Regions from separate parts of the Exiguobacterium sp. s191 genome, predicted to be linked through region 1. Evidence: riboswitches for the same ligand, from Rfam matches in the RefSeq annotation. Region 1 holds a riboswitch; each other region holds the start of a gene.
The links. Region 1 has a riboswitch for S-adenosylmethionine ahead of KNQ09_RS13425 (Na+/H+ antiporter NhaC family protein). Riboswitches for the same ligand answer to the same signal wherever they lie in the genome.

Region 1 (5,956 bases):
AAGTTTCCCGTCTTACATTCCTCACGGTATACTGTAGGAAAATCGTAAGCGATCAAGGGAGGGCATTTTTTCATGAAAACCTTTAAGTTATGCACATTACGCATTTTAATGGATGAGTCAGGACGTGATACGACGATTCCCGTCGCCATTCAGGACGGATTGACGGTCAGTACCGAACAGACGGCACAGTGGGTTGCAGAAATCGTCGTTCCTCCAACGGATCAGCCGATCGTCGATGAATTGTTCACAAAACATTTACGTGCTTTGATTGAAATCACGATCTCACGACCTGATAATGACCCTGCCGCGATGATCGTCACGCCTCTCGAACGGACTGTCTTAAGCGAAAACGTCTCGTATGTCTTCACGGGTAAGATGGTCATGATGAAAAATGATTTATCTGAATCGATTTTACGCGAAGTCGTCGAAGATGGATTCGCTGGCGAAGAACTCGTTCAAGAGTATAAGGATCGTCGTTCGAAACGTGGCGCCCATATCACAAGCATCGCTAAAGAAACATTCAAGCAATATTTGACAGAGCATCCGAACGCACCCGTTTCTTAAGGTTTTTCGACCTCATCCGTGATGTGATCCGCTACGTTGATTCGGTCAATCGTATAGTGATCCGTATGCTGGATATAATTCGCACACGCGTTTTTCAAAGGTGTCCGGTAACTGAACGTCGCATCAATCGATGATAAGGCTGCCTTGATCGTATGCGAGTGACAGACGATTAGAATTCGTTTCCCTTCATACATGCGTGTCGCTTCCTGTATCGCATCGAACACGCGATCCTGGATGGCTTGTTCCGTTTCAAGACCCGGCACAAGTGTCGTATCGTTCGCTTGAACAGCCTCGTAAATCGCTGCGACCGGTTCACCGGAAGCGGCTCCGAATTCGCGTTCGACAAGTCGCTCGTCTGTCGCTGTGATCGTTAAACCAACAGCACGACCGATGATTTCCGCTGTCTCAACGGCACGCGACAAGGGACTTGCTAACAAGACATCCCACTCTTCATTCGATAGATAAGCGGCGCTGAGTTCCGCTTGTCTTCTTCCTGTTGCATTTAACGGAATATCTTCTCTTCCTTGAATCCGTTCGTTTAAGTTCCAATCCGTCTGACCATGCCGCACTAAACAAATTTCAGTCATGTCTCTGTCTCCCTCATTTAAGAAATATGACTGATTGTATCATGTTTTCCATTCGGAAGTTGTCGCGGTGCCAACAGTAGCACCTGACAGGTGAAACGTTCAATTCGTTCAAGCAATCGCTCAATCTTTAACGGATTTTCCGTCTGAGCGAAACTGGCAAGTGAGTGGGTGCCATTTGGGAAGGAAAACAAACGAACATCGGCTCCGACATCCGCTCCCTTCTCAACGAAATGCAAGGCTTGAGAAAACGGAACAATCGGATCTTTTTTCCCATGCAAGAGCATGATGGGCGGGGCATCCGACGATAAATGTGTGACAGGTGAGACGTGCGTCATCAGCTTGCGCCATTCTTCTCGTCCCCCCTTGTAGAACTTAATGTGGGCAATCCAAGTCTGAATGAAATTAAACAACAAAAAGTTCGTCGGTGGATATAAAGCGATCACACCACTGATCAATGGCATGTGGCGCTCATCACGCTCACCAACGAAAGCAGATGGGGCAAGTGCCGTCGTCAGCATGAGTGCGGCTCCGGCTGAGTCTCCCCATACCATCATCCGTCCTCTTAGAATGCGAAGACCCTCTGCTTCCTTATTCAAAAAACATAACGCATCCCGTACATCTTCGAGGTTATCCGGAAAATAACTGCCCTCTTCGAACAAACGATACTCAATACTACAGACGGCAACTCCGAGTTCAAGCAGACGGTCGACGATTGGACTAAAGCAGAACATGTCATCGCGCTCTCCACGAACGAATGCACCACCGTGTGCATAGATGGCAACTGGAAACGGTCCTTCTCCCGGTGGATAATAGAGATCGAGCTGTAAGATGCGGTTTCCCACCTGTTTGTAGGTGAGCGTCCGCGGTGCAAGTTGTTTTTCAGTGAGTGGCAAGGCGGGTTCGGTCCATCGAAGCAATGCACCATAATTGTTCCAGATACTCGCTCCCGCTGCTGCCGTCGTCAATAACGCAGCTCCCCCCATTAGCCATGCAGTTTCACGTTTCACTTGATCACCTCCAAAAGACGTGCCAGTTTCTTCACTTTATTATCCTTCTACCCCGTTTTAAAAGAAGTCGAACGTCTCGGTATTCGTACTTGACGCTTCACCAGCGTTCCGCTATAGTGAGAAAGTCCAAATCGGAATAGTTACGTTTTAATAATGGAGGTATCATATAATGAAAAAAATCATTCCCGCTTTAACAGTCGCTTTCGCAAGTGCAAGTGTTCTCGCTGCTTGCGGTTCGAATACCGATTCATCGACTTCAGATAAAACCCAGACAGAAGTCTATGCATCAACGTTCGCGACGGCTGCTATTGCCCGCGAAATCGGAGGGGATCAAGTCAACGTCAAGATGATCGTCCCACCTGGAGCAGACCCCCACTCTTACGAGCCGACGTCAAAACAACTCACCGAGATTGCTAAGGGCGACTTGTTCCTCTTAACCGGTACGACGCTCGAGCCGTATTCGAAAAAAATCCAGGAGAGTCTAAAAGGCACGGATGTCCGCTTCGTCGAGACGAGTAAGGACGTCAACTTACTAGAATCGGATGCTACACTTCATGCACATGAAGAAGAGGAGCATAGTGAAGACGAACATGCCCACGAAGAAGAAGGGCACGATGATCATGCAACGGATGAACATGCGCATGAAGAAGAGGGTCATGACCATGGAAAATACGATCCACACGTCTGGCTCGATCCTGTCAACGCAAAAGCAATGGCACGCTCGATTACAACTGCTTTATCAAAAGAAGTACCAAAAGACAAAGCAACATTCGAGAAAAACTTAAAAGCGTTCGATCAGCAAGCTGATGAATTGGACGAACAATTTAAACAAGCCGTCGCTGATGGATCGAAAAAAGAACTTCTCGTTACGCATGCCGCTTATGGTTACCTCGCAGAACGATATGGTTTCACACAACTACCGATCGCGGGAATTTCTCCTTCCGATGAACCGTCACAAAAGCAACTGGCCGCTTTAGTAAAAGAAGCACGGATGCATGATTTGAAATACGTCGCGTTCGAAGAGACGGTCTCACCAAAGGTCGCACGTGTCATCCAAAAAGAAATCGGAGCTGAATCCGTGACGATTCATAATCTAGAGTCGGTCACGAAATCGCAACAAAATAGCTCGTATTTCAAGTTGATGGAAGAAAACGTCCAGACGTTAAAACAAGCACTTCAGTAAAGTACAGTTGACACGCGTTACTCAATGCGGTACGGTAAGAAACGTGTTTTACAACAATTGAATGACTTCTTTTTATCGCGAGAAACGGAGGGACTGGCCCAATGATGTTTCGGCAGCGGACGATTTGATTCGTACTGTGCCAAATCCAGCAAGCGAAAGCTTGAGAGATAAGAAGAGCGTCTTTATTTCATAAAGACCTCCTTCTTTCTTGCGAAGGGGTCTTTTTTTGTATCTTTGAGAAACGAGGTGTCAACAATGAATGAAACAATCACGCCTAACAAATGGGCACTGCTTCCTCTCGTCGTATTCCTGGTCCTCTTCATCGGAGCCGGGATCTTCTATGACGACTTTTACAAATTTCCGATCCTTATCGCCGCATTGATCGCTTTGATTTTTGCTGCAATCACGACGAAAGGATCCATCAATCAAACGGTCGAACGAATTGCAACGGGTGCCGGAAATCCCGATATCATGATCATGGTCTTCATCTTCTTACTAGCCGGTACGTTTTCTGGAACGGCAGAAGCAATCGGTGCCATCGATGCGACCGTTAATGCCGCTTTGACGTTTCTACCTCCATCGCTCCTCATGAGTGGTCTGTTCATCATCGCTGCCTTCATCTCGATGGCGATGGGGACATCTACCGGAACGATTGCTGCACTCGCACCGATCGCCTTCGGTATTCATGAAGCGACAGGCATCAACGTTGCGATCGCAGCGGCTGCTGTCGTTGGTGGATCGATGTTCGGCGATAACTTGTCGTTCATCTCGGATACGACGATTGCTGCCGTCCGAACCCAAAAAACGAACATGCGCGATAAATTCCGGACGAACTTCATGATCGTCCTACCGGCTGCTATTTTGACGGTCATCCTGCTCGCATTCGTTTCCGGTTCTGGTGACGTCGTCGAAGCAAAAGCCTTTGAATTCTACAAGTTGATTCCATATCTCGCTGTCATCGTTCTTGCTATCTTCGGCGTCAATGTCATCCTTGTCTTAATTGGTGGTACGCTACTCACCGGCATCATCGGTATGATTGATGGTAGCTTCGGCTTAAGTGGATTCGTCCTCTCGATGTCCGAAGGCATGTTGGGCATGGCGGAGATCTCCATCTTGACGCTCCTCATGGGTGGTCTCGTCAGCTTGATTACGTTCAACGGTGGAATCGCCTTCTTAAAAGAGACGCTGACACGCAAGATTTCACAGCGTCGTGGTGCCGAATTCAGTATGGCGGCACTCGTCAGTGCAACGAATCTCGCGACAGCAAACAATACGATTTCGATTCTCGTCGCTGGACCACTGGCAGCTGAAATCGCCGATACGTATGAAGTCGATCGAAAAAAATCGGCGAGTATCCTTGATATCTTCTCTTGTGGTATTCAAGGCATCATTCCGTACGGGGCACAACTTTTGATCGCAGCAGAATTGACGAAAACGGCTTCACCGGAACTGATTCCGTATCTGTTCTATCCGTTCCTCCTCTTCGTCTGTGGATCAATTGCCATCTTCTTCGGCTTACCACGCATGAAGAAGACAGCGACGAAGCAAGAAAAAATTTCTTCGTAACCATAAAACAGGTCCAATCGCGTCGACGATTGGACCTGTTTTATTATTTATTCTGCTTCGCTTGTCGTTCTAAGATTAAGTAAGCGATTGCCGGAAGCGGGAACTGAACGAGTCCAGCGCCTCCCCACACCCATGGATTACGTCCTGACTTTCGCGCACTAAGAAACAGACCCACTGCCTGCGTTACTAACAAGGCGCCAATGCTAAGCCAAGTACATTTGGATAGCTTTTTATTCTTTTGAGCCATCTTTTCTCCCCCTCTTTTAACACACGATTAAATCTCACGATTCTTTTCTATTTTACCTTATTTCATTCCTCCATGAGCATGGAAACGGACGTCTTCGTTCGTTCATGCTAAACTAAACGAGCAAATCTAAACTACGTTTTATGAGGAGGAGTAACACATGCAATACGCAAAACTTTCAAACGGTATTACGATTCCCCAAATCGGATTCGGTGTCTGGCAAGTAGATGAAGAGACAGAAGCACCTGCTGCTGTCGCTGAAGCATTACGTGTCGGCTATCGTCATATCGATACGGCTGCTGTCTACAAAAACGAGCGCGGTGTCGCAAAAGGAATCAAGGAAAGCGGCGTGAAACGTGAGGATCTCTTCTTAACGTCAAAAGTCTGGAACGATGATATTCGTGCCGGTCGGACGAAGGAAGCATTCGCAGAATCGCTCGAACGTCTCGAAACAGATTATCTTGACCTCTATCTTATCCACTGGCCGGTCGAAGGCTATATCGAAGCGTGGAAAGCAATGGTTGAACTGTATGAAGCAGGCAAGATCAAAGCGATCGGTGTCTCGAACTTCAAAGAACATCACCTCGATACATTGGCAGAAGAGGGCTTGATGGCACCAATGATCAACCAAGTCGAGTTGCATCCACAATTACCGCAACACGAACTGCACGAATACTTGCAAGATCACAACATTCAAGTCGAAGCATGGAGCCCACTCATGCAAGGGAAATTCCTCGAAATCAACGATTTCAAGGAAATCGCAGAGAAACACGGCAAGACACCTTCACAAGTCGTCTTACGTTGG
Region 2 (5,956 bases), on a different contig from region 1:
CAGGAGAATCATCCGGATGTCGAACTGATCATTCTCTTGATTGATGAGCGACCTGAGGAAGTAACAGATATTGAGCGCTCGGTTCCGGGAGCAGATGTTGTCAGCTCGACGTTTGACGAAACACCAGACAACCACGTCCGGATTTCTGAGCTTGTCCTCGAGCGGGCGATGCGACTCGTCGAACACAAGAAGGATGTCGTCATCTTGATGGATTCGATCACACGTCTAACACGGGCCTATAACTTAACGGTACCGCAAAGCGGTCGGACGCTCTCAGGGGGAATTGACCCGGCTGCGTTCCATAAGCCAAAACGGTTCTTTGGGGCAGCGCGAAACATCGAACACGGTGGTAGTTTAACGATTCTTGCGACAGCACTCGTTGAGACAGGATCACGCATGGATGACGTCATCTATGAGGAGTTCAAAGGGACGGGTAACATGGAGTTGCATCTCGATCGTAAGTTATCAGAACGTCGAATCTTCCCAGCGATCGACATTCGGAAGTCCGGTACACGGAAGGAAGAACTGTTGCTTCCGAAAGAGCAACTCGATGCGCTTTGGACGATTCGCCGGACGATGAATGAGTCGAACGAGTTCGTCGATACGTTCCTGCGTAAGATTCGCGATACGAAAAATAATGAAGAATTTTTCGTTGAACTCGAGAAAGAAAAGAAGAAGACGGTCCGACGCGCACCGGCTAAACCGCGTACCGTCAAGAAGGAAACGACGACGGAAAAATAACTATTGCGACGCGTAAAAAAATCGTTTAGTATAGGAAGGTAACTTACTCTGGCTCAGCAAATGAACCAGGGCGGAAGGAGAGAAATCAACCATGAAACAAGGAATTCACCCTAACTACAACAAAGTAGTATTTATGGATTCAACGACTGAGTACAAATTCTTAAGCGGTTCTACTCGTTCTTCGAACGAAACGATCACTTGGGAAGATGGTAACGAGTACCCACTCATCCGTGTGGATGTGTCTTCAGACTCGCACCCATTCTACACAGGTCGTCAAAAGTTCAACGCGGCAGATGGTCGTGTCGATCGCTTCAACAAAAAATACGGCCGCAAGTAATCACTTGTCGGTTCTTAAAAAAACAGCCTGCCTCCATTATGGAAGCAGGCTGTTTTTGTATAGACTGAATTGTGAACGATACGCGAGATACGTCTTCAAGACGAAGGAGAAGGCGATTCCACCGGCAATCCCGATTAAATACGGCATGACTTCCGGATGTGCCAAGATATAGTCCACGACTTTGTGGAACGAGAGATGACGACCGACAAAGTAGCCGGCGCCTAAGAACACGCTGATCCAAATCAACGCACCTGTATACGCATAACTCGCAAACACGCGAAACGGCATTTTCGAGACACCTGCAAAAAAGGCAGAGAGTTGGCGGAGACCAGGTATGTAGTAACCGATGATTAGGACCGATTTTCCGTAACGACGAAATCCGGCTTCAGCGGAAAGAATATGTTTTTCTGAGATACGCATTTTCGGTCCGACGCGGTGTAGTAGTGGCATACCGAGTTTTAATCCGAGTAAATAGCTGATCGTCATCCCGATACAACTGCCGGCGTAAGCGGCGAGAATCGTACCGACGAGTGGTAGATTGCCTTGATGCATCCAAAAACCGGACAGGACGAGCAGGGTCTCATCAGGAACCGGCAATCCCACGATACCACCTGCGAGAAGGACGGAGAGACCAAGGGCACCATATTGGTGCAGGATGTCATGTAAGAGATGATGAATCGGGGACACCTTCTTTCGTGAGAGTCTTCTTCTTCAGTGTACAGGAAATAGGGGACGGTTGGAATGAAAGGACAAAAATTCTAGGTAAAGAAAAAATGAATTTTGATTTCCGGAAGTCAACCCTTTTTCTCGATACCGTTTCGGGCTATACTCGTTAAAGTGACTATTTTTAGAGGACGGTGTCGGACGATGATGCATGTAATAAATCAGTACGGCTGGATCGAAGTAATTTGTGGCAGTATGTTTTCCGGGAAATCGGAAGAGTTGATTCGTCGTGTCAGACGGGCGCAGTACGGCAAACTGCCCGTTCAAGTATTCAAGCCGGCAATCGACGACCGGTACCATGAAGAGCATGTCGTCTCTCATATCGGCAACTCCGTCGTGGCGATTCCGATGGCGACGAGTCGTGATCTCTACGCAGCAGTAGCAGAGGAAACACAAATCGTTGGAATCGATGAAGTTCAATTCTTTGATGATGAGATCGTACAAGTCATCGAAGCACTTGCACAAGACGGAAAACGCGTCATTTGTGCAGGCCTTGATCAAGATTTCCGGGCAGAGCCATTTGGCAAGATGCCGGAATTACTGGCGCGCGCAGAATTCGTAACGAAGCTACAAGCCATCTGTCTTTCATGTGGTGATCCGGCTTCCCGGACACAACGGTTGATTGATGGAAAACCAGCGAACTACGATGATCCGATCATCCTAGTTGGCGCTTCAGAATCATATGAGCCACGGTGCCGCCATTGCCATGAGGTGCCTGGAAAACCGAAGCCGCTCCAATCGGTGCAGCACCAAGAAAATTAAAAAAGACGAACCGGTCGCGGTCGTCCTTTGATGTAACAGCTATTCGCTTCTAAGTGAATAGCTGTTTTTTTATTATCCCGTTTCCTGTGAGAACCGGCTTGAGCGTTCGATAAAACGGATCGTCTCACGAACGATCAAATCCTGATCATGATCGAGGGTCGCGACGTGGTACGAGTTCAGTAAACAGTAGCTTCGTTTATCATTCGTTCCGATGTGCTGATGCAGATAATCCGAGCTCGACGGCGGGACGACGTGATCGGTCGCCGAGTAGAGAATTAATGTCGGCAGAAGGATCGATCCGAGGCGTCCTTTCGTCTCATCCATCAGACGGACGAGTTCGAACGCACAACGACTTGGAACGAGGTCATAGATGATTTCGAAAGCAGACCGTTTGATGTCCGGTGCCCCTTCTGGTAAATACTCTGGACCGTCCTCGAACGAAAGTGCTTCATAGGATGGAACGGAGAGTGCGGCATTGATCGTAATAATGCCGGCGAACGGAATGCCGTCAGCGGCGAGTGACAGTGCAAGCGTCGCACCCATCGATTGACCGATGACGAAGACTTGATCGCATGTTTCTTGTAAACGTTCATAGCCGTCTTTCAGGCTTTGCTTCCAACATCGAGCAGTCGATTGTTCAAACTCGCGGACATTCGTTCCATGTCCACGTAAGCGCGGGGCATAGACGGTAAAACCTTCAGCAGCGAATGCCTCACCGACGTCGCGGACACTTTGCGGTGTGGCGTTAAAACCATGACAGATTAGAATGCCGATCGATCCCCCTTGAAAATAAAACGCTTCAGCACCAGTCAATACAGGATAGTTCATCATTACTATTTTTCCTCCATTCATGAAAAAAACTCGTCGACGTCACTGCTTGGACGCCCACGAGTTTTTCACCGTATCATCCAAAGCCGCGCTTTGCTGGTCGGAGCACCTTACAGATTGCAGGTTGCCGTGAAGTCATAGAGCCAGGTCTCTCGTTCACTCTTGATAAATATCATATTGGAATTGTCGGAATAATCATTGAAACGATGGTAGCACGACCAAAAATGACTTGTCAAATCTTTCTTGACGAATCATGATCCGTTGAGTAAGCTAACTCATAACTTGTTCATCCGTCGATATGCGCCAAATGGATTATTTTTGCAAAGTTGGTTGACTTTTAAAGTTTCGACCCGTAATGTAAAAATTAGTTTTACGACATAAGCAACAACGCAACAACACACATACGAATTTCATACCGCAATACTTATCCAGAGAGGTGGAGGGACTGGCCCTACGAAACCTCGGCAACAGACTCATTATGAGCACTGTGCCAATTCCATCAGACAGATGTCTGAGAGATGAGTAGAGTGGATTCTGCCACTGTGCGGATCCAGGTCTCTTCTTGTTTCTCAAGAAGGGACCTTTTTTGTTGAATGAAGGGGGAAAACGGAATGATCGCATTTCATCAAGTCAAGAAAACGTACGTCACGAAAGATCAGACGATTGCAGCACTCGACGGTGTCGACCTGACGATCGAAAAAGGCGAAATCTTTGGTGTCATCGGCTTTAGCGGTGCCGGAAAAAGTTCACTGCTCCGCTGTGTCAATCTGTTAGAACGACCGACGTCAGGAACGGTGACGGTCGATGGGGAAGATTTAACGCAACTGTCTCCGAAAAAATTGCGTCAAGCAAAACAACGGATCGGGATGATCTTTCAGCACTTCAATCTATTGAATGCGAATACGGTCTTTACGAACGTTGCAAAACCACTCGTTCTCGCAGGCGTCAAGAAAGACGAAATTCGCCGCCGGGTGACGGAGTTACTCGAATTCGTCGATCTCGCGGACAAGGCAGATCATTATCCGGATCAATTGTCCGGTGGGCAGAAACAGCGCGTTGGTATCGCCCGGGCACTCGCGACGCAACCTTCCGTCCTCTTATGTGACGAAGCGACGTCAGCACTCGATCCCCAAACGACCCATCATATTCTCCAGTTATTAAAACGGATCAATGCGGAGTACGGGATCACGATTCTCTTGATCACCCACGAGATGGGCGTCATTCGGGAGATTTGCGACCGCGTCGCCGTCATCGAAGCTGGAAAGTTGATTGAGTCAGGAACGGTCTTCGACGTCTTTTCGAATCCGAAGACCGAGACGGCACGAAACTTCGTTCGCTCCGTCATGCACGACGAGATTCCAGCATCGATTCGCCAGTTGATCGAGTCGCGGAATGCGAATCCGATCTATAAGATTCATTTCCTCGGACATCACACCGGGCAGCCGCTCTTATCACAAGTCGCAAAACGCTTTGACGTCGATGTCAACATCTTGCACGGTAGCATCACGGAGTTGCAGGATACGCCGTTCGGCACCTTACTCGTCGAGTTGATTGGTGAGCAGGCTGAAGTGAAACGAGCGTTACACTACATCGATCAGGCACAGGTGACGGTCGAGGAGGTACTTGCTCATGCTAGTTAATTACAGTGATATCTGGACAGCATTTTTGCAGACGATGACGATGGTATCCGTTTCGCTCTTATTCTCGACCTTGATCGGCTTACCACTCGGGATCCTGCTTGTCGTCACGCGAAAAGGAGCATTGCTTGAAAATGTCCCGCTGTTCACGTTCTTCAACAGTATCGTCAATATTTTCCGCTCGATTCCGTTCATCATCTTACTCGTCGCGATCATCCCGTTGACGCGCTTGATCGTTCAGACATCGATCGGAACAGAAGCCGCCATCGTCCCGCTCGTCTTTTACGCTGCACCGTACATGGCGCGTCTGATCGAGAGTTCTTTACTCGAAGTCGATAAAGGCGTTCTTGAAGCAGCAGAAGCGATGGGCGCGACACCGTTTCAAACGATTTTCCGCTTCCTTCTGCCGGAAGCACTCGGTTCACTCATCCTGAACTTAACGATCGCGACGGTCGGCTTGATCGGGGCGTCAGCGATGGCAGGTGCGATTGGAGGCGGTGGTCTCGGTGACTTAGCGATCACCTATGGTTATCAACGATTCGACACGAAAGTCATGATCATCACGGTCGGGATTCTCGTCATCTTAGTCCAAGGCTTACAGACGACAGGCAACATCGTCGCACGAAAAATTAGAAGACATTAATCAAGGGAGCGATTCAGCCATGAAAAAAGCAGTAGCAATTGGAGCAACACTCACGACGATTTTATTTGCCGGGTGCGCAGCATCAGGAGAAGACGAAAAGACGATCAAGCTCGGTGTCAGCGGTTCCGACACACAAGTTTGGGATTATGTCGCGAAAAAAGCAGAGAAGGAAGGCATCAAAATCGAGCTCGTCAAGTTCTCCGATTATGTCCAGCCGAACATGGCACTGGCTGAGGGTGAGATCGACGCCAATGCTTTCCAGACGATTTCCTACTTCAACGCTTT
Region 3 (5,956 bases), on a different contig from region 1:
AGGGAGTGCTTCCGGTAAGAGGACACTGACGATGATCCGTAATGGTTTCGCCCCACATGCTTCCGCTGCTTCGATTAGACCAGGCGGAATTTCGCGCAGTGACGTCTCAACGAGTCGCGCGAGAAACGGAATCGCTGCGACACTGAGACTGACGGATGCTGCCGTCGGACCAATCGTATTGTCGAGTAAGAACTTCGTTAACGGAATGAGGGCAACCAGCAAGATGATGAACGGTAGCGACCGGACGATGTTGACGACGAAGTCAAGGACACGGCGGACGGCAAGGTTTTGAAAAAATAATCCCCGGTCGGTGACGAACAAGAGAATCCCGAGCGGAATCCCGACGACCAATGCAAAGGCAAGTGAAATTCCTACCATCCACGCCGTCTCGCCGAGTGCCTTCAAGAGCTCAGGTAACATCGTTTGAATACGATCAAGCCACATCCTGAATCACCTCGAGTGCATGAAGTTCCGTCGCGAGCCAGTCGAGGGCAGGAGCGATTTGGTCGGATGATCCCGTCAAGCTGACAATCAGGACACCGAAGGCGACGTCTTGAATGTAGTCGACCTTGCCGTGCAAGATGCTGACTGAGATATCGTAACGGCGGATTGCTTCTGATAACGTACTCTCACCGGTCTTCTCGCCCGTGAACTGCAAGCGGATGATCTTGCCTGGAGTTGCCTGTAAGATGCGTTCCGGCAATTCGATTTGTAGTGCCGTATCGACGTAATGTTGCGTCACTGGATGCTTGGCTTGACTGAACAGGTCATAGGTTGAGGCGACTTCAACGACTTCACCTTGCGACATGACCGCGACGCGATGGCAAATCTGTTTGACGACATCAATCTCATGCGTGATGAGGACGATCGTCAATCCGAGTCGTTCATTCAAATCCTTCAGCAGTTCAAGGATCTGTAGTGTCGTAACGGGGTCAAGAGCTGATGTCGCTTCGTCACATAACAAGACGGTCGGATCGTTCGCGAGTGCCCGGGCAATCCCGACGCGCTGTTTTTGCCCACCGCTTAATTGACTCGGGAAGTTCGTCTCAAATCCTTCAAGTCCGACGAGCGAGACGAGTTCGCGAATTCGCTCCGGGAAATCTGCTCGTTTGACGCCAGCAGCCTTGAGCGCAAAAGCGATGTTATCCGCGACGTTGCGCGACTGGATCAATTGGAAATGCTGAAAGATCATTCCTGTCCGCAAGCGAAGTTGACGCAAATCTGCTTTTGACATCCCGCCGAGCGAGACACCGTCGACCTTGACGGTTCCTTGTGTCGGATGCTCAAGCCCGTTGATCAGGCGAAGCAATGTACTTTTACCGGCACCGGACTCACCGATGATTCCGAAGATTTCTCCTTTTTGGATCGTCAAATCGACATCCCGTAATGCAAAAATCGGGGTCCGGTCTCGAACGAACCGTTTTGTAATGTGTTTGAATTCAATCATCCGCTCATCTCCTCATACAAAAAAGTCGCTTTTTCCTAGTAGCAGAGCAACCAGAAAAAAGCGACGAAAGTGTAAGATTTCGTAACTTATCTCTCAGAATGAAGATCATTCTGTAGGATGTGGCACCGTTCCTTACAGGTGGTTGCCGGACGTCGTTGGGCCTAATCCCTCGGTCGCTCTCGATAAGTAGTTATGCTGTTGGGATTTACTTTAACGGAAATGATTCCCATCTGTCAAATGTTTTTTCAGAATTATTCCGCAACAGGTGTCCGGAACAGGTTGAGCGTTCCAATTCGATCGACGGCTTCTTCTAGACGTTCGACGTCAGCAATCAAGCTGATCCGGACGTAGCCTTCACCGTATTCGCCGAAGAAGGATCCAGGGGTCACGGCGACGTGTGCTTCGTCAAGCAGGTGATCGGTGAAGCTTTGGGACGTGTAACCTTCCGGAACAGGAAGCCAGACGAAGAAGGAACCGCCCGGTCGTGGTCCACTCCAACCAATCGCATCGAGTTTTGCGAACAACGCATCGCGTCGTGTTTCGTACAGACTGCTTAACTCGCGGACACATGTCTGGTCACTCGACAGGGCGACGGTCGCAGCATGCTGAATCGGTGTGAAGGCACTGACGTAGAGATGTTCTTGGTATGTTTCGATGCTTGAGATGACGGACGGATTTCCGATCGCGAAGGCAATCCGGAAGCCGGACATGTTGAAGCGTTTTGAGAGTGAGAATAGCTCGATCCCAACGTCTTTTGCCCCTTCCGTCTGCAGGAAGCTTCGCGTCGGACCATCGAAACTGATGCCGCCGTATGCTAAGTCATGGACGACACAGATATCATGGGCATCGGCGAAAGCGACTGTCTGTTCGAAGGCTTCTGCCGTCGCGGTCGCACCCGTCGGATTACTCGGGTAGTTGAGGAACAACATCCGGGCACGCTCGACGTCCGTCGTATCAAGTAAGTCGTAATCCGGTAAGAAGTTATTTTTCTCAAGCAACGGAAGCGTGATCGGGAATGCACCAGCAAGTGCTGCGCCAGACAGGTAATCCGGGTATCCTGGATCCGGAACGATGACACCTTCTCCAGGGTTGACGATTGTCTGCGGTAAGGCGACGATACCGGCTTTACTACCGAGGAGAATCGCGACTTCCGTTGCCGGATCGATTGTGACACCGAATTCAGTCGCATAAAAGCGTGCGACGGCTTGCTTTAGAAAATCATGTCCACGAAACGGTGGATATTGAAGGTTCGTTGGCTCGTCGATGGCTTGTTTTAAGGCATCGAGAATATGTACAGGCGTCGTCTGGTCAGGCGTTCCTTGACCAAGTGTGATGACATCGTGTCCGGCAGCTTTTACAGCACCGATTCGGTTCGCGAGTTCAGCGAAGACAGGAGCAGGAAGCCGATCAATGGCGATGGATGGAGCGAAATGTTTCATGGATGAATGCCTCCTTCGTGGTATTGTCGTCAAGGATAACGAATATTCAGTCAAAAGAAAAGAACTTTTTCGAAATTCAAAAAAATTGTCGGATAAACAGGTACAGATAAGTGGAGCGGGAATAAAGAGTAGGGAGAGGAGTGGGAAGATGAAGCGAGCTAACTGGAAAGAGGCAGTCGTCTATCAAGTCTACTGGCGTAGCTTTAAGGATTCGAACGGGGATGGGATTGGTGATTTGCGAGGTGTCATCGAAAAGCTTGATTACATCACTTCACTTGGTGTCGATGTCGTGTGGTTGAATCCGTGTTATCGTTCCCCGGACGTCGATAACGGCTATGATATTGCCGATTATTACGAGATCATGGAAAAAGCGGGAACGATGGGAGATCTCCAGGAGTTGATCACGGCCGCTCATGCCCGTGGATTAAAGGTCATTCTCGATTTAGTCGTGAACCATACGAGTGACCAGCATGACTGGTTCCGTCAGTCGCGAGAGCGGATTAACGATAAGGATGACTGGTATATCTGGCAGGATGGCACGAAAGAGACGCCTCCGAACAATTGGCGCTCGTACTTTGCGCCAAGCCCGTGGACGTGGAGTGAAGAACGCGGGCAGTATTATTTTCATTCCTTCGCCAAAGAACAGCCCGACTTAAACTGGGAGCACCCAGCTGTGAGGCAAGCGATCTACGATATGATGAACTGGTGGATCGCTCAAGGAATCGACGGTTTCCGGATGGATGTCATCAACTTGATCAAAAAACCGTCGCTTGAGGATGTTGCCAATCCGTTTGATCTCTCGTACCTTGGAAATCAGCCCGGCGTGCATGACTTTTTGCAGGAGATGCATGCGAATGTTCTCGCTGGTAAAGACTTGTTTACAGTCGGTGAGATTCCGTTCGTTGGTCCAGAAGATGGGCTGTTATATGTCAGTGAGGACCGAGAAGAACTCCGGACGCTATTTCACTTCGAAATCGCGGATGACATGGAGGCGATGGATCTCTTACGATTCAAGGAGATTCAAAAACGCTGGTACGACGTCTTATACCCATTAGGTGTCAATTCACAGTTCCTCAACAACCATGATCATACACGACAAGTGACCCGCTTCGGCAGTGAACGGTATCGCGTCGAGAGCGCAAAACTACTCGGTTTGATGTTGCATACGTTACCCGGAATTCCATATGTGTATCAAGGAGAAGAAATCGGAATGACGGGGATTCGTTTCTCGGATCCGTCGCTTTATCAAGACGTCGCCTTTCGAAATCGATACGCGGAGCGCGTCGCTGGTGGAGAGGACCCGGAGGTCGTACTCTCGTCGATGCAGTTACTTGCCCGTGATAACTCCCGCACACCGATGCAGTGGGACGGTACACATGCAGCTGGCTTTACGAGTGGGAAACCATGGTTAGCCGTCAACCCGAATTATACGGACATCAATGTCGCGCAGGCAGAAGCGGATCCATCGTCCGTGCTTGCTTTTTACAAGTCGCTGATTCAGATGCGAAAGCAACATCCGATCATGGTTTACGGCACGTACCGAGACTTAGCGCTTCATGATCCGTATCTCTATATCTATGAACGGGAATTAGAGGGAGAAGTCTGGCGGATCGTCCTCAACGTACATGATGAACCGATGCAGACCGCCCTCATTTTACCGCATGAAAAATTGCTCGTATCAAACTATCCGGATAGCCCGGATATCTTGCGTCCCTACGAAGCACGCGTCTATCGTTATGCTGTTGCAGAACAGAATTGAACCACTGGACGAAAAAATGGGGCTAACTCAAAAAAAGAATGACGCGTCTTTTCACGCCCTTTCCTCAGGCGAGACACAAGCCCGTTTTCCTGCTTCATTCAAGCAGGAAAACGGGTCTTGTTTGTCTCTGAAGCGCATAAATGCGCTTATTCCTGTAGGAGTTGCGTGCGACGCGTCATTCTTTTTGTTATGAGATAAGGATGGCAGATTTTCATTCTGCCATCCTTATCTTTGGAAAGACTGACTTATGATACAGTCCCGTTTTAAGTGTGTGATTTGAATGGAGAAGATTTTTTCGTCTGTAAGACGTGTCCGAATCGATCGACAGCTTGGCGCATCTCGTAACTCGGTCCGAGAATGAGGGGACCGTGTCCGACGGCAAGAATATCTGGAGATAGTTCCGTCAGTTGATCAGCCGAGCGAAGGGCGACGTCCGGATCCCATGTCGCGAGTGCGGGGAACGGAAATTGCCAGCGGACATCACCGGAGACGGCGAGTCCCCCTTGCGTCTGAAAAGCATCTCCAGCGATCAACGTCCGACTCCCTTCATGCCAAAGCGAGATCGAACCAGGTGTATGCCCGGGTGAGGCGATGACACTGAGACTTCCGACTTGTTGACCACTCTCGAGCAATCGATCCGGTCGTGTTTTGATGTTTTTCGGAATACCCCCTTTTAAGGGTGTCGTTTCGCCTTCGCGTAGCGTCTCATCCCCACTGAGCAATGCAGCATCTCGGTAACTGATACAGACTTGAGCGAGAGGGAAGGCGTTCGCAAGGAAATCCAGTGAGCCGACATGATCGGCGTGCGCATGAGTCAGGATGATTGCACCGAGTGGTTTCTCTTGCTGTCGAATATAGTGATAGAGCGCCTTTGCGTTAATTCCGAGTCCAGCATCAATCAATGTTAAACTGTCTGCTTCTTCAAACAGGTAGCAGTTGACCGGGAAAAAGGATGGGGTCGTCTGCAGTTGGTGTAAACGTTCGATTGTCGTGACGCGCATCGGCTTCACTCCTTCAAAAAATGAATAGTCTTCTTCTTTAGTATCGTCTGTTTTTGAATAGGCGTCTAGACGAATTGTGTGGAAAAAGAGGCATCACCTCTAAAAAGATGATCCCTCCTCTACGAATCATTCAAATGTTACAGCGAAGACGGCACCGGCGTGTGGCGCATCATCTCCGTTTGCAGCCGTCGTGACGAGCAATCGATCTTCATAGAAAATCGGGCACGTCGGATTTGCGACCGGGAAGTCGACATGAGCGAGTTTTTCACCATTCGTAAGATTCCAACGGGTGATGCATGATCCAGCATAA
Region 4 (5,956 bases), on a different contig from region 1:
CGTGATGAACGTTCCGAGACGCGAGAAAAACGTCCCGAACAAGACCCCGAGTGTCAACGGATGCAGTTGACGTATGCGTTGCATATGATTCCCCCTAACCCCTGTTTCAGACAAATGAAAAGCATCCTTCCATTATATAGGAAGGATGCCGGTTTCGGTGAACTTATTTGCTGACTGGAACGACCGCACCTTTGTACTTGTCGAGGATCCAATCTTGGTTTTTCTTCTCGTGCAGAACGTCAAGAAGTGCTGTGACACGCTTGTCTTTCTCATCGCCGTCACGTGTGACGATGATGTTGACGTATGGTGAAGACTCATCTTCTGAAGCGATCGCGTCTTTCAGTGGGTTCAGACCGTTATCGATCGCATAGTTCGTGTTGATGAGGACAGCGTCGCCTTCATTGTTTTTATAAGCTTGCGGAAGAAGTGATGCTTCGATGTTCGTCTTGAACTTGAGTTTCTTCGGGTTCTCTGCGATATCACCGAGTTGTGCATCTGTTGTTTTACCGTCTTTAAGCTTGATCAATCCTTCATTTTGAAGGAACGTCAAGACACGACCGCGTTCCGCGACGTTTGAGCTCGTCAGGATCGTTGCACCGTTTGGTAACTTATCGAGTGATTTGTATTTCTTCGAATAAATACCGAGTGGTTCAACGTGGACGCCACCTGCGTTCGCGAACTTATATGATTTGTTTTCTTTCTCTTGTTGCTCAAGATACGGTACGTGCTGGAAGTAGTTCGCATCGATTTCTTTTGAAGCGAGTGCTTTGTTCGGAAGTACGTAATCTTGGAACTTCTTGATTTCAAGCTTGTAACCTTTTGCTTCGTATTCTTTTTTAACGTGCTCAAGAATCTCAGCGTGCGGTACGTTTGATGCACCAACGACGAGTGTTTTGTCGTCGCTACCTGATCCTGATGATTTTTCGCCACATGCAGCAAGGCTGATTGCTAAGACGGATACAGCAGCAGTACCTACGAATTTTTTCCAAACTTTCATGAATGATTCCTCCAATATGAATAAAATTTGAATTAACGTTTATCGATCGCACGGATCAGCAAATCACCAATGATTTGGATGACGAAGACGATCGCTAAGATTAAGAGTGTCGCAATGACGATGACATCGTTTTGAGAACGCTGGAATCCTTCGATGAAGGCCATGTCCCCAAGTCCACCTCCGCCGACTACTCCGGCCATTGCCGTATAACCGACAAGTGAGACGAGTGTGACCGTGATACCAGAAACGATGGCAGGCAACGCTTCCGGGATTAAGACTTTATAGATGATTTGGAACTTCGTCGCCCCCATCGATTCAGCTGCCTCGATGACACCTTTATCGACTTCACGTAACGCGAGTTCAACCATCCGACCGTAAAATGGTGCAGCACCGAAAATCAGTGCCGGTAATGCTGCCGTTGGTCCGAGGAACGAACCGACGATCGCTGTCGTAAATGGAATCAATAAGATCAGTAAGATGATGAACGGAATCGAACGGAAGACGTTGACGATCAAGCTCAACACTGAATAGAACGCCCGATTCTTGAACAATAACTCTTCGTTTGTCGCATACAATAGTAAACCAATGATCAAACCGAGAACGAATGTCGAAACCCCAGCGATTGCCGTCATATAGACGGTACTGCCTGTCGCTTCCCACACCATGTCCCAATCTAGGTTGTCAAAGAATGAAATCATCGGTGATCCACCTCCACTTCAACATCACTGGCTTGAAGCTTCGTGATGACCGCTTGTGTTGCTTCTGTTTCCCCGATCAACTGAATGAACAGTGTACCGAGTGCCCCTTCCTGCGATTGACCGACGTTTCCGCCGATGATATTGAACAGGACCGGTGAATCCTTCATGACTTCCGCGAGGATCGGGCTTTCCGCTGTCGATCCGACGAACGTCAACTGAACGATTTTTCCGGTTGGGTACCGTTCGCGTAGTTTCGCGAACGTTAACTCGTTCTCTGACGGTGACGTCAATTGTTTGACGAATTCCTTCGTCATCGCTTGCTTCGGATGACGGAAGACTTCTGCGACCGGTCCTTGCTCGACGATTTTACCGGCTTCCATGACGGCGACCCGGTGACAGATTTTTTGAATGACGTGCATCTCGTGTGTGATCAAGACGATCGTTAGTTTCAGTTTTTCATTGATGTCGACGAGTAACTCAAGGATTGAGTCCGTCGTCTTCGGATCGAGTGCACTTGTTGCCTCGTCACATAAGAGAACGTCCGGGTTCGATGCCAGTGCCCGAGCGATACCGACACGTTGTTTTTGACCACCGGATAATTGTGACGGATAAGCTTTTTCGCGTCCGTCCAAACCAACGAGTTGGATCAGTTCCGCTACCCGTTCCTTGCGATGTGCTTTCGGGAAGCCACCTAGCTCGAGTGGGAACATGATGTTCTCTTCAACCGTCCGTGACCATAGTAAGTTGAAGTGTTGGAAGACCATCGAGACATTCTTGCGGACGCCTCGTAATTCTTTTGGTTTCAGTGATGTCATTTCAACACCATCGATTTGGATCGAACCACTCGTTGGTGCTTCGAGCATATTCAGTAATCGGATCAGAGTCGATTTCCCTGCTCCGGAATAACCGATTATTCCAAAAATTTCACCGCGCTCGATTGTCAGATCGACATTCGCGACGGCTTCGACCGCTCCGCGCTTTGAGCGATAAATCTTTCCTACGTCTTGTAAACGAATCACAACTGTCCCTCCTAAAATAAAAAAAGTGCGCGCGTTTTAGAGCAAACGCGCGCACTTTTCAGTACACAAAACCATTTGCTCTCATCTCCCAGACTTTTGTCTGCTGGAATTAGCACCACTTCGGATTAGATCCGCGGTTGCCGGGTTTCATCGGGCCAGTCCCTCCACCACTCTCGATAAGAGTTTCGGTATTAAGTTTGTAGAATATATTCTGAATATTAGCAGGGGTTATTTTTGTTGTCAAACAGTTTTTTCAGAAACTTTTTCGAGGAACGTGAAAGCACGTGTTAAGTCTTCTTTCAAATCTTCCGCGTCTTCAAGTCCAACTGAAATCCGGACGAGACCGTCTGTGATGCCGAGTTCTGCCCGACGCTCTGCTGGGATCGACGCGTGCGTCATCCGTGCCGGCACCGAAATCAGACTCTCGACGGCACCAAGACTTTCAGCAAGTGTGAAGAAGTGTGTCGCCTCGACGAGTTTTTCTGCGTTCGCTGCTGAACCGACATCAAAGCTGATCATCCCACCAAATCCAGTCGCTTGTTTCGCTTGGATGTCGTGACCAGGATGCGATGCAAGTCCTGGGTAGAAAATGTTCGAGACGATGTCTTGCGCTTGTAGGAACGCAACGAGATCATGTGCTGTCTCTTCGATCGCATCCATTCGGATACCGAGTGTACGAAGACCACGGACGAGCAAGAAGCTGTCTTGCGGTCCAAGCACGCCGCCTGTCGAGTTTTGGATGAAGTGCAGCTCTTCGCCGAGCGCATCATCTTTGACGACGACAAGTCCAGCGACGACGTCCGAATGTCCGCCGATGTATTTCGTCGCACTGTGCAAGACGATGTCTGCACCAAGTGCGAGTGGTTGTTGATGATAAGGTGTCGCGAACGTGTTGTCGACGACAAGTTTAAGATCGTGACGTTTGGCGATCGTTGCGATTGCTTCAATGTCCGTTACTTTCAACAACGGGTTCGTCGGTGTTTCGACGTAGACGATCTTCGTGTTGTCTTGGATCGCTGCTTCCGTTGCCGCAAGGTCCGTCGTATCGACGAATGTCACTTGGATATTGAACTTCGGTAAGACGCGTTGCATCAAGCGGAACGTACCACCGTAGACGTCATCTGTCATGACGATGTGGTCGCCAGACTCAAGCAAGTGGAAGACGGCATGGATTGCTGCCATCCCAGAACCGAAGGCAAAACCACGTGCGCCACCTTCGAGATCCGCAATCAATCGTTCGATGCTCGTCCGTGTCGGGTTCGCTGTCCGTGAGTATTCGTATCCGTCCTTGAGTTGACCGATTTTATCCTGCTTGTATGTGCTTGTTTGATAGATCGGAGGTGTGACGGCTCCTGTTGCCCGGTCGACACCTGTTCCTCCATGAATCAATGCTGTCTTCTTACGCATGAGTTTCGTCCACCTTTTCAAAGATTTGTTGGCTTAAGTAGCGTTCGGCACTGTCTGCGAAGACGGTGACGATCGTACTGCCGGGGTGACGCTTTGCGATATCGAGCGCAGCAACGAGCGCTGCACCTGCTGAACTACCGACGAGTAATCCTTCGCGAGCAGCGAGTGTATGAACCGCGTCAAATGCATCGCGGTCAGAAATCGTATGAATCTCGTCGACGAGTTCACGCGGAACGAGACTTGGCCATTTTGCTGTTCCAATGCCTTCTGTCTTATGCGGACCGGCTGGACCACCATTTAAGACGGAGCCTTCCGGTTCGACGATCGCTGCTTTTGTACCGAGACGTTGTTTTAAGAAGTCCGCTGTTCCGGCGAACGTACCACCTGAACCACAACCGGCAACGAACCAGTCGATGTGCGACAAGTCCGCAATCAGCTCAGGACCGAGTGTCCGCTGATACGTGACTGGATTCTCTTCGTTTTCGAATTGTAACGGAACGTAACTGTTCGGAATTTCCTGACCGAGTTCTTTAGCCCGGTCGATAGCCCCTTGCATATCGAGTTCAGTCGGCGTGTTGACGACGGTTGCGCCGAGTGCCCGCATCAACGTCTGTTTTTCTTGACTGAATTTTTCCGGAACGACACAGATGACTTGAAGATCATATTTTTTAGCGGCGAGCGCCAAGCCGATGCCGGTATTCCCGGCTGTCGGCTCGATGATCGTACCGCCTGGTGTCACATGTCCGTTTTCGATTGCTGCATCAACGAGTTGAATGCCAAGGCGGTCTTTGACGCTGCCCCCAGGGTTCATCCATTCGAGCTTCGCCAAAATGCGCGTACCAGCAGGCAAATCGAATGAAGTGATCTCGTAGAGTGGTGTGTTTCCGACGAGGTCGCGGACGTTGTTCGCGATCATCCGAAGACGATGTCCCATTCATCACGACCGGCAAGCATTTTCTCGGCATAGTGCTTCGCTCCTTTGAGGTCATGTGCGCTCGCAAATCCACATTGGACTTCGTTTTGCGCTGGAATCTCTTCTGCTGCGAGGACGTCTTTCAACGTCTTCTCAACGAGTTCGCTCATTTTTTCGACCGAGTCGAAGTTCATCATCGCCATGTAGAAACCTGTTTGGCATCCCATCGGTGAGACATCGATGACATCATCCGAGTAGTTACGGATGTTTTCAGCAAGTAAGTGCTCGAGTGTGTGCATCGCACGCATCGGCATTTGCTCAACGTTTGGTTGTGTGAAACGGATATCGTATTTGACGACTTGGTCGACTTTACCTTCTTTATAACCCGCGACGCGGATATAAGGTGCTTTGACTTTCGTGTGATCCAGGTTAAAGCTTTCGACGTTCATTTTTTGAAGTGCCATGATTTATTCCCCCATTTTCTCGGCTTCTACGAGCCAGACGAAGTGATTGTATTGTATAAATTTAACAGTGAATCCCCGTGATGTAAACAATTCTTCCATGACTGGAATCAACGGGTAGAACTCGCGTTCGAGATCTTCCGCTAACGCGTCGAACCCTTGAGCACGTGCTTCACGAATCGTTTGCAGGCGTGCCTCTTCTGAGACGAACATCGTATCCGCGTAGACGATTTTTCCGTCTGCCGGTAAATGTGATGCCATCAGATCGATTGCTTCTCCCTTTTCCTCATCTGTTAGATGATGAAACGCATACGTAGAAACAAAACTGCGTGCTTCCTTCGCCTCGAACGAGAGGAAGTGACCATCCTGTACATCAAGCGACGGAATCTTTTCCGTCAGGATTGCCCGCATCTCCGGACTTGGTTCAACGGCGAGTACGGCGTCGTGACGTGCCAGAAGAC

Region 2: it holds a riboswitch for S-adenosylmethionine, as region 1 does, so the genes downstream of both, KNQ09_RS11215 (methionine ABC transporter ATP-binding protein) here and KNQ09_RS13425 (Na+/H+ antiporter NhaC family protein) in region 1, are expected to answer to the same signal.
Region 3: it holds a riboswitch for S-adenosylmethionine, as region 1 does, so the genes downstream of both, KNQ09_RS10330 (methionine ABC transporter ATP-binding protein) here and KNQ09_RS13425 (Na+/H+ antiporter NhaC family protein) in region 1, are expected to answer to the same signal.
Region 4: it holds a riboswitch for S-adenosylmethionine, as region 1 does, so the genes downstream of both, KNQ09_RS09365 (methionine ABC transporter ATP-binding protein) here and KNQ09_RS13425 (Na+/H+ antiporter NhaC family protein) in region 1, are expected to answer to the same signal.

The regions. Positions count from the first base shown of each region.
Region 1 is NZ_JACSNC010000003.1:12,763-18,718, forward strand. It holds gene KNQ09_RS13405 (YwpF family protein) at 73-564, shown strand; gene KNQ09_RS13410 (histidine phosphatase family protein) at 561-1,151, opposite strand; gene KNQ09_RS13415 (alpha/beta hydrolase) at 1,169-2,158, opposite strand; gene KNQ09_RS13420 (metal ABC transporter solute-binding protein, Zn/Mn family) at 2,328-3,341, shown strand; SAM riboswitch class I at 3,411-3,515, shown strand; gene KNQ09_RS13425 (Na+/H+ antiporter NhaC family protein) at 3,597-4,907, shown strand; gene KNQ09_RS13430 (hypothetical protein) at 4,951-5,154, opposite strand; gene KNQ09_RS13435 (aldo/keto reductase) at 5,312-5,956, shown strand, end outside.
Region 2 is NZ_JACSNC010000001.1:2,146,971-2,152,926, reverse strand. It holds gene rho (transcription termination factor Rho) at 1-741, shown strand, start outside; gene KNQ09_RS11235 (type B 50S ribosomal protein L31) at 833-1,078, shown strand; gene KNQ09_RS11230 (DedA family protein) at 1,115-1,765, opposite strand; gene KNQ09_RS11225 (thymidine kinase) at 1,949-2,563, shown strand; gene KNQ09_RS11220 (alpha/beta hydrolase) at 2,636-3,394, opposite strand; SAM riboswitch class I at 3,462-3,563, opposite strand; SAM riboswitch class I at 3,813-3,916, shown strand; gene KNQ09_RS11215 (methionine ABC transporter ATP-binding protein) at 4,003-5,031, shown strand; gene KNQ09_RS11210 (methionine ABC transporter permease) at 5,021-5,671, shown strand; gene KNQ09_RS11205 (MetQ/NlpA family ABC transporter substrate-binding protein) at 5,691-5,956, shown strand, end outside.
Region 3 is NZ_JACSNC010000001.1:1,955,237-1,961,192, reverse strand. It holds gene KNQ09_RS10335 (methionine ABC transporter permease) at 1-444, opposite strand, end outside; gene KNQ09_RS10330 (methionine ABC transporter ATP-binding protein) at 434-1,447, opposite strand; SAM riboswitch class I at 1,531-1,636, opposite strand; gene KNQ09_RS10325 (aminotransferase class I/II-fold pyridoxal phosphate-dependent enzyme) at 1,699-2,886, opposite strand; gene KNQ09_RS10320 (glycoside hydrolase family 13 protein) at 3,035-4,645, shown strand; gene KNQ09_RS10315 (MBL fold metallo-hydrolase) at 4,909-5,646, opposite strand; gene KNQ09_RS10310 (SMP-30/gluconolactonase/LRE family protein) at 5,773-5,956, opposite strand, start outside.
Region 4 is NZ_JACSNC010000001.1:1,766,730-1,772,685, forward strand. It holds gene KNQ09_RS09350 (MDR family MFS transporter) at 1-84, opposite strand, end outside; gene KNQ09_RS09355 (MetQ/NlpA family ABC transporter substrate-binding protein) at 164-997, opposite strand; gene KNQ09_RS09360 (methionine ABC transporter permease) at 1,030-1,695, opposite strand; gene KNQ09_RS09365 (methionine ABC transporter ATP-binding protein) at 1,692-2,714, opposite strand; SAM riboswitch class I at 2,793-2,897, opposite strand; gene KNQ09_RS09370 (bifunctional cystathionine gamma-lyase/homocysteine desulfhydrase) at 2,955-4,121, opposite strand; gene KNQ09_RS09375 (PLP-dependent cysteine synthase family protein) at 4,114-5,037, opposite strand; gene KNQ09_RS09380 (S-ribosylhomocysteine lyase) at 5,034-5,498, opposite strand; gene KNQ09_RS09385 (class I SAM-dependent methyltransferase) at 5,502-5,956, opposite strand, start outside.